Regions from separate parts of the Ferdinandcohnia salidurans genome, predicted to be linked through region 1. Evidence: riboswitches for the same ligand, from Rfam matches in the RefSeq annotation. Region 1 holds a riboswitch; the other holds the start of a gene.

Region 1 (7,543 bases):
GGTGATGAGGATTGTCCAAACTACCTGTGATGATACCGACATTCGCTACGCCATTAGTATCTTCAACCAACGCTTTCCCTGCTAATTGGCCAGCCATGTAATTATCTGATCCAATGTAAGCATGCCGCATACTTTCGGGAGAGTCCGTATCAATCGTTACAACTGGAATGTTTTGACGCTCCGCTTTGTTTATCATGTCGGTAAAATGTTCGTTAAGGCCTTGGACGATAATACCATCCACTTTTGATTTAATTGCTTTGTCAAAGAGTTTCAATTGCTCTTCTGTATTTGATCTTTCAGGCCCAATATACTCCACTACTACACCATACTTTTGTCCAGCAGTCTTTGCTCCTTCACCAATTAATTGCCAATACTCATGTTCCATCTCCTCCACTATTAATACAAAATGATACTTTGGTAAAGATGCTTCTGGGGAATAAACCTCTTCCATTTCTTGATTAATCGTTTGCACCTGTTCATAAAAGTAAATGGTAAAACCTAAAGCAGTTATAAAAAATATAAGTAATAAGCTATAAATCATACGTACCCTCTTCATGCTGCCCCCTTGAATATAGACGATCTAAGAATCATTATGTATTAAAATAGCACATTTCGACATTCTCATGCATTCAATCCGTTCTTATAACATCACACTGCTCTTATTTCCTCACCAATTACACGATTTAAATTTGTAAAAAGATAGAACTTGGGGATAGTAAAGGGTAGAAAAGGACAAATGGATGGTGAAATAGGTGGAAAGTTTTTCACGATATAAACTAAACGAAACGAAAGACGGATTTGAAGTAATCTTATACCTTGATGAAAACTTAACCGAGTACTCTGCTGAGTTAGGAATCTCATCCCCAGTGGAAGAGTCTGATATGGAAAGAAAAGCTGTTAATTTCGTAAAAAGAATATTTCCTGCATTGAAGGTTAAAACCGTTAAGATTATGGCAGGCAGAGTGTTACTATCCGCCTTAGGTCTTGGAACCTTGCCTGCAACTCAAGCCTCTGCAGCTGAAGCAACTGGAAAGAAGCCACAAACGAAGTCTTTATGCCATACTGTAGTAGCGGGTGATACACTATATAGCATTGCTCAAGCTAATGGAACAAGTGTGGATGCAATTAAGAACGCGAATAATCTTTATTCGGATTCTCTACAGATTGGACAAACATTGACAATTCCTGTTGGCATTACTGCCATTCCGGCTCAAACCAATGTAACTACTTATCAGGTTGTTTCCGGTGATACGTTATATAGCATTGCAACAAGGAACGGCACTTCCGTTGATGGGATCAAAAAGGCGAATAATCTTTCTTCGGATATTTTGCAGATTGGACAAACGTTAACGATTCCTTCTGGCGGTGCGTCCGCTCCTACTCAAACCAATACAACTACACATCAGGTTGTTTCCGGTGATACGTTATATAGCATTGCAACAAGGAACGGCACTACCGTGGATGGGATAAAAAGCGCGAATAATCTTTCTTCGGATATGTTGCAGATTGGACAAACGTTGACGATTCCTTCTGACGGAGCGTTTACTCCTACACAAAACAATAAATCTACACATCAGGTTGTTTCCGGTGATACGTTATATAGCATTGCCACACGTAACGGCACTACTGTGGATGGGATCAAAAAGGCGAATAATCTTTCTTCAGATAGTTTGCAGATTGGACAATCGTTGACGATTCCTTCTGGTGTTACAAGTACACCGGCTCCGGTTCAAAGCGGAACAGCATTCGCCGCTGAACAACAGAAAGTAGTGAACAAGGAAGAAGTCGAATGGCTTGCGAAAATGATACACAGTGAAGCGAGAGGTGAATCTTTAGAAGGACAGATTGCCGTTGGAGCTGTAATTGTGAATCGTGTAAATAGTCCCTTATTCCCTAATACTATTAAAGATGTCTTGTTTGAAAAAAGCTACGGTTACTATCAATTTACACCAGCAGAAAATGGTGCGTTACATACAGCAACTCCTAACGACCAACATAGAGAAGCTGCAAAACGTGCACTAAGTGGTGAAGATCCAACAAATGGCGCATTATTCTTTTACAACCCTGATAAAACATCGAGCTCCTATCTAAGAAGTCGTACCGTTTCAACCACAATAGGCAACCACGTATTTGCCTTTTAGGGACACAGGGACAGGTCCCTTGTCCCAAACCTAAAACAAGCACATTCCTATTTGATGGAATGTGCTTACTAATATCACATATTTACGATGCTTGTTGAACAGCTTCAACTTTAGTTGGAGGGTTATATTGACCTTCCCATTTAGCTATAACTAGTGCTGCCAACGAGTTACCTACTACGTTAACCGCGGTACGTCCCATATCTAGAATACGGTCAATACCAGCAATGAATGCCAATCCTTCAGCTGGTAAACCCATTGTACTGAACGTAGCTAATAACACTACGAAGGATACCCCTGGAACTCCAGCCATACCTTTGGATGTTACCATCAATATTAACATTAGCATGATTTGTTCCCCAATGCTTAAGTGAATACCATACATTTGGGCGATAAATAAAGACGCTATAGCTTGATATAGAACAGACCCATCCAAGTTAAAAGAATAACCTGTTGGTATAACGAAAGTCGCTATATGCTTTGGACTTCCTGCCTGTTCCATTTTATCCATAATCCTCGGAAGTACGGTTTCCGAGCTGGATGTTGAAAAAGCAAGGATTAACTCTTCCTTAATCATCTTCAATAATTTAAATATATTTAAACCGATAAATTTAGCCAATAGGCCTAAAATAACTACTACAAAGAAAATCATTGTTCCATAAACAGTAACGGCTAACTTGGCTAATGGAATAAGTGATTCAAATCCATATTTTGAAATAGTTACACCAATTAATGCAAATACACCGATCGGGGCATATTTCATAAATAAATTTGTCACATAAAACATCGCATTTGCCATACCCTCAAAGAAACGTAAAACCGGTTTTCCTTTTTCACCTATAGCTGCAATTCCAAGACCGAAAACAACTGCAAAGAAAATAGTTGCTAGCATATCTCCTTCAACCATCGCTTGAAGCGGATTTGTAGGAACAATATGAAGTAGTGTATCGGTTATGGATTTTCCTTCTTGCGCTTCTGATGTTTCTACATAACCTGAGATATCACTTTGCTCTAACTGGTCCATAACTAGTCCAGCACCAGGTTGGAATAAATTTGCAGAAATAAGGCCGATTGCAATCGCAACCAAGGTCATTCCAATAAAATATGTTAGGGATTTAGCACCTAACTTGCCGACTGATTTTAAATCACCAACACCAGCTATCGCAACGATAATACTTGAAAGAACGATCGGCACGACAATCATTTTAATTAATCGTAAGAAAAGATCTCCGAATGGCTGCAGGACACTTTGGGCAGTTTCACTTCCATAGAAAATGCCACCAACGATAATACCTAAAATAAGACCAATCAAAATTTGACTAGCCAAACTTAACTTGAATTTTTTCATAAATTACCCCACCTTCTTAATAATTTGATTCTGATTACTTAGGTAAGGAAAACATATAGAAAGATAAGGTAATAAAAAACCGGCTGTTGCCGATTCACTATTCTACCATACTGTTTCCTCTCGATTGCTTACGAGGTTAGCTTTCAGGTTAGGACTATGGGAAACAATAAGCCCCTTCTATTTAAGAATTCACCAATAGCGGAAAAAATCCCGCATGAAGAATTTGGGTCCCCCGCTCTAGATAAAGATTAAGCAACAATGCTCTACAATTATTTTATACTAAAATATTATTCTAGTAAACTATCGAATCATTTCCAGTTAAGTGTCCCACCCCCATTAACGATTGGGGGCGGGACACTAGCTTTCCACGGTCAGCCTTTTGTTTCCGGGTGAAAAATTGGTGCAGTATCAACCTCTATCAATGCTGGCCCATTATGTAAAAGTGCTTTTTCAAGGGTATCCTCTAATTCACTCTCATCTGTGATTAAATATCCTTTCCATGAGCAAGCTTCGGCAATTTTTACAAAGTCAGGATTCGTTAAGTCCACATCCTTTTGAATGCTTCCGCTGGCTATCATTTTATCGCGTTCCATTTGTAACGCATGATTATTGAATATGATGACTGTGATATTTAAGTTATATCGGATAGCCGTTAATAAATCGGCTAAAGTCATCTCGATCCCGCCATCTCCAACTACAGCAACCACTTGCTTCTCTGGAAAGCACAGTTTGGCTGCAAGAGCGGCAGGCAAACCAAATCCCATTGTTCGCCACTCTCCTGAAAAGATGATTTGTTGATTAGTTGAGCGGAAATTGCGATTGAACCAAACGGTTACATCCCCCGTATCTAGAGTAATAATCGCATCGTCTTGAACAGTATTTTCAATGGCTCTAACGATTCTTGATGGATGGAGCGGTTGGGAAGATTGTAAGCCTTCTTGCTCGTTTTGTGTGTCCCACGTTTCTTTTATCTTCTGGATGTTTGTTACCCATGTTTGATTTTGTGAAACGCTATGAAGACTTTTCGTTAACAATGGGACCAGCATTTCAGCTGAACCTACAATACCTAACTTAACAGGTATACCTTTCCCGATATTCTCATTCTCAACATCAATTTGAATCAATTTAGCCTGCTTTGGCACATATCCTTCCGGCCACCATAAGTTCCCTACTAATAAAACAACATCTGACTCCTGAAAAAGCTCTTTAGCATGAGGGTTTCCGCCTTGTCCAATTCCTCCTAAAAAGTTCGTACAGGATTGATGAAAGACCCCTTTTGCACCTAGGCTTACAAGGATACCTGCTCCCCAAAGTTCTGCTAATTTCTCTATTTCATTTACAGCCTGTATTGCTCCTAGGCCAGCTAAAATCATTGGTTTTTTTGCGGTTTTCATTACTTCCACAACTTCTGTGATTTCTTTTTCTTCTATAGATGTGGTAGTCTGTATCATTTTTGGTTCTCTCTGAACTTTTGCAGTTGAATTCATCTCAAAAAGATCTTTAGGAATCGATAGATGAGTAACTGCACCCTTATCAAGTGATGTTTTCATCGCTTTTGTTAACACATCGATAATCGCATCTGGGTGCGCAAGCAAGGTCGTATATTCTGCGAGTGGTTTGATTAATTCTTGTTGATCAAGATACTGCTTGTAGTCAGTCCCGATTTTTTGTGTCGGAGCTTGTCCAGTAATTGCGAGTACAGGTGCTTTATCCATATAAGCATCGCCAAGACCATTGAGTAGGTTTCCTAAACCAGGTCCCATCGTTGCAAGACAAACACCAAGCCTCCCTGTTAACTTCGCCTCAGCTGAAGCCATCATGGCGGCAACCGATTCATGTTTCACCGCAATAAATTGGATGGTATTTTGCTTTGCAAGTTCATCCATTAACCCAATAATGGCATCGCCGACAACCCCATAGATCCTTTTAACTCCCCACATCTCAAGCTGCTTTAGCATAAGTGTAGCAACGGTTTCCTTTGTTGATTGACCAGATTGTATATTCACGATAGGTAAATCTCCTTTGATTGTTTTTCCTTACCTTTCCAAATAGTGGAGTTTTATATTCAAGGACAGAATATGACAGCCACATGACAACTTTTGCCGAAATTCGTAATATTTACATGTTTTTTACATTTCGGATAAATGAAATCAATACTTTGTCGTTAGTCTGTAGTGGAATACATAAAATCTTTACATTTTTAAGGAGGCATTATGAGGAAAAAAGCAAATCTAAAAAAAGGGTTAGCCGTAACAACCACAGTAGCTATTCTCGTATCGAATTTAGGATTAGCCGTTCCGTCAGCTATGGCAGAAGAAGCTTCACAAATTCCTATTTCACAAGTTCAACCAGAAAATCAAGTCCAAAAACAAGAAGATTCCATTTCAGATTCAGGAAACAAGGAGTCTGATGTACAAGATTCCCCTGCTCTCCCTGAAGAAGCTCTCCCGAACGAAAACCAAGCTGACACTGAAATGACGGAAGCCCCTGCTTCTCCAACTACAGAAACGGATAGTCAGCCTAGCGAAGAAGAAACGCAAGAAAACTCGGAAGCAGAAGTAAGTGAACCTACTTCTACATCCAACAAAGAGGAAGTGGAACAAACTTCTATTCCTGAACAACCAGATGAGAACACAACTGGTAATGAAACTGAACAAACAATTGAGCAAGTAGAGGAACCGATTGATTATCAACAACTCCCGCCTCTTTTGATTACTGAAATCATGCCTAATAATTTAGGGGCTGACGATTATGAATATTTTGAGGTCTACAATAACACGAATCAACCGATTGTATTGGACCACTACACGTTTAGTCTGCGCTATACAGATGTAAGTGGCACACCCGATGTGGATATGCAATTTGCCCCAACCACATTAGCACCAAAAGAAAGTATGGTGTTTTGGCATAATTCAAAGCAGAAAACACTTGCTGATTTTAATCAAAGATATCAAACAAGTTTAACTGAAGACCATGTAGTCGAATTTGGTGGACCACCTAATTTTTACAATAGTGGAAATCGAGCAGTCGTGATTAAAGACCATGCTGGAAATGACCTACTCGTCGCCAATTACTTAAAAGATGACATTGGAGATGGACTAGTTGTTCAATACCAATACCCAGTAACCGGCGTGGAGATGGAAAAGCTTGAAACAAAAGCTCAACCAACGCCAGGTACCATTGTTGCTGAGCAGGTTCCCCAACAAGAAGTTGTAGCGGAAGAAAACCAAGCACCCATTATTACTCATGAACAAATCACAACTGCGAGTGCAAAAGAAGACCTTGTCATCTCAGCAACCATTACTGACGATCATCAAGATTCTTTAGCTTCTGTTTATTATCAAACGGAACCGGATGGTGAGTTTAAGAAGTTGTCTATGACGCAAATGGATGGCCAAATCTATCAAGCTACCATTCCTAAAGAATCGTTAACAAATGAAACATTACGTTATTACATCGAAGTAACGGACACAAATCATCGGGTTACGTTTCCTGAAAAAGATGGTTTTGACGTGGCAATCGAAGGTATCGTGGAGCCTGATTATGATTCACTTCCACCTATTTTGATTACGGAGATTTCTCCAAATTCTGAGGGTGGCGGCACAGATTATTATGAGTACTTTGAGCTCTATAACAATACAAACCAGCCGCAGGTGTTAACAAATTATTCATTTATTTATCATTATACGGATACAGGAAAAGAGCTCCCTTTCCAAATCCCTGCTACAACGATTGAGCCACAGGAAAAACTAGTTTTCTGGTTTAATAACGGCAATAAACCATTAGAAGACTTTAACGCTCAATTTGGTACTGAGCTAACAAATGAACAAGTCGTCGAGTTTACTGATGCATTTCCTGGCTTTGCGAACGGCGGCAATCGTGCATTGGTTTTAAAAGACCTACAAGGAGCAGAGGTTATTTCCGCGAGTTATTTAGGAAGTGACAATGACAATACTGGCGCTGTTATCCAATACAAGTATCCTGACCAAGGGACCGTAATGAAAAAATTACAGGGAATGGCCCCTCCATCACCAGGTGTGATTACGGATAAACAGGC
Region 2 (7,543 bases), on a different contig from region 1:
GTCATGCAAAGCCGAAAAAAGAAGTATTTGATTTTATTGAACAGAAACTGGACCTTGACCAATCCAAAACCGTGTATATCGGGGATAATTTTGAAAAAGATATTATCGGAGCAAAACAAGCAGGCTGGCAAGCGATCTGGATGAATCATCGTAAGAAAGATTTACCGGCTGATGCTACCTATAAACCAGATAAAGAAGTACATAGTGCCAAGGAGTTATTAGAATTATTTAAGAAAAAGGCTTAGGGTAAGATTTTGGAGTTGAAGTAGCTAAAAAGAGTGTTGGCATAATATGTGCCAACACTCTTTATCATACATGTTCAAAATACATAGGATCCACATATTTACCTAATGGATAATATTCTCCCATGGCTTGAGGTGTAACGATTTCGTTTGTAGGAACATCCGTCGCCGTATAAGGCAGAAACTTCTGGGATATTTGATTATTTCTGTAAAATAGGAATAGAGGGATGAAAGGAAGTTGGCTAGCGTCAACCCATGTAAATCCATTTTCCGAGGTGACGGATGATGGACGCGGGGCTCCGAAGCTTATCACAAGATTTACATAACCCTCTTTATCTATAATTGTCTGATAATCTGAGATTGTATAGAGTCCCATGAGATTAATTGGTGATATAAAACTCATACTCCAATATTGCATATCTTCATTGCCCTTGATTCCGAAATTATGATACGTATCCGGAAATGTAGGCGCTTTCCAGCGAATAAACAACAATTTATCTGGGTCCTTGTCAATTAGATTGGATATGGTATAGACCGTATTTCCTTCAGGTTGAAGAAATGCTGGTGCAAATCTCTTCCAAGTTAAAGCGGAACTTTGACTAACGTCCATCTTTATGTTGTTTCGTTTACTATTATTGGAAACATACTTTAAATGAATATAGTCATCAAAAAACACCTGATTCAGTTCATCCTTATTATGCTGGTTTGTCTTATGTCGGTTATCTTTTTTTCCTGTAGAATAAGTGATATAAGGAAGATCGACACCTCCTGTCTTATCAAAGCCTAAACTCGGAACGTAAATTCTTAAGATAATCAACCCAAATCTATTTGGTTCCCCATTTTCTAAAGTTCCCGCATAAATCACATTATTACCCGCACCAGGAACAAAATGAGTAGATCCCTCTGGAGGGGCTGTAAAGCGGATTTTCAAGGTATAATTGCGGTTTGTTGCATCCCAATTAGCACCAGGCAAAAAAGGGTTCGTACTTCCTGGATCAGGAATTAACTCACTCCCCACTACAGAATCAACTAAACGATGAGATGGAATACTCGCTATATTATAGGTGAAATATCTTGCATAGGGATATCGCCCTCTGATCACAATTTCGGTTTTGGGATCAACCTCATATGGAAAAGTGTAGTAGCTGGCGTTTTGGTCCCCTAGGAAAAAATAAGTATTGCTTGGTTGATAAATCCAATTTTGATGTGGACCCGGACTTTGAACAGTAGGAGAGTTTTGGTAAGTTTGTCTAGGCGATGATTGCGGGCTTGTAACAATATTTCTATTAAACGGAGTTGGGATATAAGGATAGAATTGGTAAGTAGGATTTTGCAATAAAGGGAAGTTTGGACCAATCGTATGATTAGGTTGGAATGTATAAGAAGGATGGAAGTAATAATGTTGTGGTTGTGTCATAAAATTTGGACCAGTTTGTCTTAAATATAAACTTCTCACAATATTGTTCACTCCTCTCTTGTTATTTTTCATTAATGTATGCTGCATTTTTAAACATGTGTAAAATGACCATGTATTTTCTTCTTGTAATATGAGGGGAGTTTTACTTAAAGATTTAAACATTAGGTGTATCTGACATGGATAAAAGAAAGATTGTAAACTTAATAGATACGAAATTTCAAAGATGAAGGCTAGGGAACTTCTTATTCTTCAAGGCACTTTTCGTAAAGCTTGTAGTTTATCGATATTGAAGAGAAATTTGAAACTTTTTCCAGAGCCTTTCGTCTTATACTAAAAAGGGGAAAATGCCTTGAAGAAAATGATGTATGTAATAGCCTTTATAGGAGTAATTTCAATGTTTATAACAGGTTGTTCGAACCAAGAACAAAACATTGATGTTCAGAAACGTACTGGTGATGAAAATAATTATGAAGACTTCAAAATAATTACGAATAACGAACAAGTTCAAAGGGTCAGGAAGATAATCGATAATATTAATTGGGAAACAGCAAAGGTACAAATGGTACGTCCAGCCGATTACAGATTTGCATTTCAATTTAAAAATGAAGCAAAAGCCGTGTTGTATGAACTTTGGATAAGCCCAAATAAAGACAAAGTAGAACTATTAATAGACGCTGGTAAGTATGTTCAATTAGACAGGAATACGTCAGCAGAACTTTTTGAAGTTCTTACTGGCGAAAAATTATCTAACCAAAAATAGGTTTGTATAAGCACGAAGCAGTTTGAGTTATTGGAGTTTAATCGGAGTGAATTCTACCACAAATAGCGGTAAAGAAATAGCATCTCATGCCCATGTTTATTTTATAGATAATAAGGAAAAGATTTTTTGAGATTTTTTATTTTTTTGTCGATTTGATTTTTCTTGTTCGTTGTATTTATATAGAGGCCGAGTATGATGGTTTTCTAATAGGAACTTAACTTAAAAATAAGGAGGAAAATTTATGCTGTTTATGCTGATTGTCAAAGCCTCACAGAATTCAGAAGGTGGAAATCTCCCAAGTCCTGAGCTCAATGAAGCCATGAGTAAGTACAATGAGGAATTAGTTAAAGCAGGTGTGCGGGTTGCGGCTAAAGGACTTTATCCAAGTTCAAATGGAATCCGTATTTCATTTCCGAAACAAGGGGAAATGCCAGTGGTTACGGATGGCCCATTTACGGAAACGAAAGAAGTGATTGCTGGGTTCATTTTGATAGATGTGAAGTCGAGGGAAGAAGCCATCGAGTGGGCGATGAGGATGCCAGACCCACAGGGAAATGGGGAGGGGCAGATTGAATTGCGTCAAGTAATTGAGGACCCGGTAATGTTTGAGAAAGAAACAGCTAAATTACGCGAGAAATCAGAGAAAGAAAAACTATAGTGACAACCTATGAAACCCATCGTACCATTGAAGGAATCTTGAACGTCGAATCGGCCGATGTATTCTGGTGCCTGACCCTCAGTACGGTAATGCTTTACTGTGGTAAGGGCCAGGCCCTTTTAGTTTTGTAATAATAAGGGAGTTTGAAGAGATATAATCATAGTAAATGGAGAAGCATAATGATGAGAAGGAGGAGTTGTATGCAATTTAACATGAAAGAAGCGATAGAGGTGCTTGAACGTACACCACAAATGCTGGAGTCTTTTTTATCTGGTTTATCGGAAGGATGGCTGCACTGTAATGAAGGTGAAGGAACTTGGAATGCCGTTGAAGTGATAGAGCACCTCATTGAGGGTGAGAGAAATAATTGGATACCAAGACTAGAATTTATTCTTCAGGAAGGTTGCAATCAACCATTTCCTCCATTTGATCGATATTCACACTTAAAAGATAAATCTCAAATGTCAATTGATGAAAAGTTGCAGGAATTTAAAGCACTAAGAATGCAAAATATAACAAAACTTAATTCTCATATTGATCCTGATCTTCATCTTGAGTTGAAGGGTTCACACCCTGCATTTGGTACAGTGAAGATGAGAGAGCTGCTTTCAACATGGGTTGTTCATGATCTAACACATATTGCCCAGATTGTAAGGGTGCTGGCTGAGAGATATAGGACAGACGTTGGTCCTTGGAAAGAATATTTAGGTATTTTAAAAGAGTAGGAGAATAAACATTAGGTGTTATTCAACAAGGTTAAAAGAGAATTGGTATTTTACTATAGGTGCAGGTTTATGTAAGAAGTAATAATTGTTGGAGGAGAAGTAAAGTTGAAAATTAGACTTGCTGAACTAAAAGATAGTACTCAATTAATCAAAATGAGATGGGATTTTACGGTTGAATTTGATGAAAGTAAAAAAGACTCCTCATTCGAGCATTTTGAACAGGAATGCCATTCTTTTTTAGAGAAAGCAATTAATAGTGACCAGTGGTTTATATGGGTTGCAGAGATAAATGGACAAATTGTATCACATATATACATAGAATTAATTCAAAAAGTCCCCCGACCTGGTAGAAGAACATACCCATTTGCCTATATGACAAATGTATACACAGTTCCAGAATACCGGAATAAAGGCATTGGAAGTGATATGCTTCGTATGATCAATCAGTGGATTAAAGAAAACAATTATGAATTTGTGATTGTTTGGCCTAGCATAGATTCTATTCATTATTATAAGAAAAACGGTTATATTTCGAGTACGGAGCCTATGGAATATTTCCCATCAAAAGACTAGTGCGTTTTTAATTGAGTTAGTGTACTTAAAAAGTAGGATCGTTTAATAGTTTTATTTATAATTTTACGGAAAGATGAGTTATATCTAGAAAAATAAAGGGATATGAGGTTATTTTATAAAAAAATGCTTAAAATGGCGTATTTTCGAGGATTTTATGTATTTACAACTCGTAACAACCGGAGTATTCTAGTGGCAAAGAAAACCTTAATGAAATATTTCGGCCTAATTCTGTAAAGGGAACGGAGGAACCAATATTTGGGGTTAACTCAAACTTATTTGAGGGGATGAGATTCTCTTTCGCCATCCTACCCGTCAGCTAACTTCGTAGGCTAAAGCGAAGGGGTGGTTATTATGGGGAATATTTGCAGATTTGTAATTAACGCGATAGGTAAAAATGGAGAATTATATTATACCCAATGTAGGGATAAGGAAGAATTAAAACATTGGCTAAAAAAGAATCAACATAAAATCTTTGTCAATGACTTAAAAGTTATCGATAAGGAAAAAAATCCAACCCTACGATGGTTGACTAAAATAGAATTAAGAATGGCTTTAAGACGCCATTCTTAAGATGATAAGACATTAGTATAACAATTTGAAAGACCTTCTACTATTAGAGAAGGTCTTTTTAAATTACCCAATGATTACTCGCTCTTTTGGATAGTGATATTTCGGTTCATTACCATTTTTAGAAATAATAAATATAAAAGAAAGAATTCCAATTCGTCCAATAAACATTAACAGAGTAATGATGATTTTTCCAATATCACTTAACTCAGAAGTTATTCCCATTGATAGACCAGTTGTTCCAAAAGCCGAACATACTTCAAATAGTATTTCCATTGTTGAAAAGGGCTCCGTTATTTTTAGCAGCATAACAGAGATGAAACAAAGGAATATTGCTGTATGCATAATAGCCATTGATCTTAATATGTCATCAGGGTGTATTTCTCGTCTAAAAACCTTCACAGATTTATTCCCTCTTGCAAAGTTATACATAAATAACAGATTAATCGCAAATGTTGTTGTTCTTACTCCACCACCAACAGAACTTGGAGAAGCTCCAACAAACATTAAAACACATAGTGCAAGAAGTGTTGGTTCAGAAAACTGGCCCACATCCATGGTTGCCAAACCACCATTTCTAGTTGTAGCCGATTGAAAAAATGCATAGAAAAAAGACTCGTGCCATGTTTTATCAGCGAAGAAATGGCGTGCTTCCAAAATTAGAATGGAAATTGTACCCAGAAACATCAACGAAAAAAATGTAACAGTTGTTAATTTTGTATATAAAGAAAAATGGGGTGATTTATATGGTTTTTTATTCCGTATAAAATCTTTTACTTCGATTAGTACAGGAAATCCGATGGCCCCAAGTGTTAATAAGATGATATTTATCAACTGGACAAAATAATCGTTCGCAAATGGAATGAGTGATTGACCAGTAATATCAAAGCCAGCATTTGTTGTTGCACTTACAGATGCAAAAAAACCTTGTAAGTATGCTTCTTGCCAGGTAGGATAATACGATAAAAAATATGTACCTAGAATAGTTCCTCCAAATATTTCGATAGCAATTATGATAAACAAGATATTTTTCATTAGCTTTACAAGCCCAGCCAGTGTGGATTGGTTTTGGTCAGTTTGAATAAGTTTTCTTTCTTTTAATCCAATTTTTTTTCCTACCAGTAACCAGAAAAAAGTCCCTAATGTCATAATTCCTATTCCACCAAATTGTAGGATAAACATGAGGATAAAAATACCAGCCGTAATAAATGTATCAGGAGTTGAAACTACACCAAGTCCAGTAACACTAATTGCACTAACAGCTGTAAATAATATGTCAACAAATGTCCAATCTACTCCTGGTTTTAGAGCGATAGGTAGGCTTAATAAAATGACAGAAACTAGTACTGCAAGTAAATAAAAGGTAACGATTATTTGGGAAGGTGCAAGGTTCCCAAACTTAACTTTAATTTTTCTCAGCTTAGACATCCAGATAACCCCTTTGGTAATGATTTTACCTACAATATGAAATTATTATAAACCTTTTGATATCATCTTCAAATAAGACATTACGTAGTTGGAAGAACATTTTAAGACAGGGAGAAGGGGAAGGTGAGGGTTTGAAGCAATGATGGCCCCATCACCAATGGCCACAACAGGTACGACAGTGGCATTTGCTCCAATCCAGACATTTTTACCGATTATTAAGGTAGAGGATATAAAAGAAGATAATGATCATGCCTATTTCCACTTTTATGACCCAAGTGGTAAGAAGCTTCAAGTACACTGGTAAGATCAAAATAAATTACCTTATTTTATTAACGGGTGCTTCCTTTATAAGGAGAAGTGCCTTTTTATTTTAGAAAGAAAATTGTACTGGTTTTTCGCTCTGAGCGTTTTTTACGCAAATTTTAATGTTATTTTAAATGTTAATTTGGTTGCTAATTCAGTTGAGATTTTCCTTCTTTATGCTTTTTGTACTGCAAAACCGAACTACTAAAAATAAGTTGTGATGTTATTTTTCCCGAAATCCTTAAAGGGGGAAAGTCACTCGGTGAATAAGATTCAACTTTTCTTATCAACTTAAGTACTATACAAATTAGAAGAAGGTGTATTATGTCGAAGAATAAATATCGGTCAATCACCATCATTTCTTTAAGCCTTGCCTTAATCCTAATTTCATCGTGTAGTCAGTTACAAAGAAAAGAAGAACACAAAAATGATAAAACTCCTCGTGAAGTTTTAGGTTTCTATACAGAACAGGAAGGAACATTTCCAGGGTCTCAACCTACAGTTGACTCGCAATTCGCCAGTTTAAGCAGCATTGCACCTTTCTGGTATAAGCTTGATGATAATCGTCCAGGCAATCTTATAGATTCCGTTACATCAGATCATAAAAGAAAGGTTATTCAGAGTGCCCATGATAAGAACCTGAAGGTATATATGGTTGTACATAATCTCTTCTATGAAACCGTGGAGAAGGGCAAGCAGGTAGCGAGTAATGTCCTTAATAACGATAAAAACCGGAATGTTTTTATTGAGAACCTACGCAATGAAATGACTCAGTTTAACTATGACGGTATTAATATTGACATGGAAAATTTGAATTTGACTGACCGTGATTCCTTTAGTCTGCTGATTAAAAAATTGTCTGATGCTCTG

Evidence for each region. Region 1 has a riboswitch for cyclic di-AMP ahead of ACFSFW_RS14525 (cation:dicarboxylate symporter family transporter). Riboswitches for the same ligand answer to the same signal wherever they lie in the genome.
Region 2: linked by a shared signal. The riboswitch ahead of ACFSFW_RS10490 (hypothetical protein) and the one ahead of ACFSFW_RS14525 (cation:dicarboxylate symporter family transporter) in region 1 are both predicted to bind cyclic di-AMP.

What each region holds. Positions count from the first base shown of each region.
Region 1 is NZ_JBHUEK010000024.1:27,890-35,432, forward strand. Features, by position in the region: gene ACFSFW_RS14515 (sugar-binding protein) at 1-556, opposite strand, end outside; gene ACFSFW_RS14520 (LysM peptidoglycan-binding domain-containing protein) at 753-2,141, shown strand; gene ACFSFW_RS14525 (cation:dicarboxylate symporter family transporter) at 2,224-3,486, opposite strand; cyclic di-AMP (ydaO/yuaA leader) riboswitch at 3,597-3,751, opposite strand; gene ACFSFW_RS14530 (thiamine pyrophosphate-binding protein) at 3,858-5,492, opposite strand; gene ACFSFW_RS14535 (lamin tail domain-containing protein) at 5,700-7,543, shown strand, end outside.
Region 2 is NZ_JBHUEK010000017.1:13,641-21,183, reverse strand. Features, by position in the region: gene ACFSFW_RS10520 (HAD family hydrolase) at 1-245, shown strand, start outside; gene ACFSFW_RS10515 (hypothetical protein) at 310-1,698, opposite strand; gene ACFSFW_RS10510 (YhfM domain-containing protein) at 2,009-2,419, shown strand; gene ACFSFW_RS10505 (YciI family protein) at 2,661-3,077, shown strand; gene ACFSFW_RS10500 (DinB family protein) at 3,278-3,802, shown strand; gene ACFSFW_RS10495 (GNAT family N-acetyltransferase) at 3,908-4,375, shown strand; cyclic di-AMP (ydaO/yuaA leader) riboswitch at 4,585-4,721, shown strand; gene ACFSFW_RS10490 (hypothetical protein) at 4,727-4,945, shown strand; gene ACFSFW_RS10485 (TrkH family potassium uptake protein) at 5,009-6,370, opposite strand; gene ACFSFW_RS10480 (hypothetical protein) at 6,416-6,565, opposite strand; gene ACFSFW_RS10475 (hypothetical protein) at 6,510-6,674, shown strand; gene ACFSFW_RS10470 (glycosyl hydrolase family 18 protein) at 6,998-7,543, shown strand, end outside.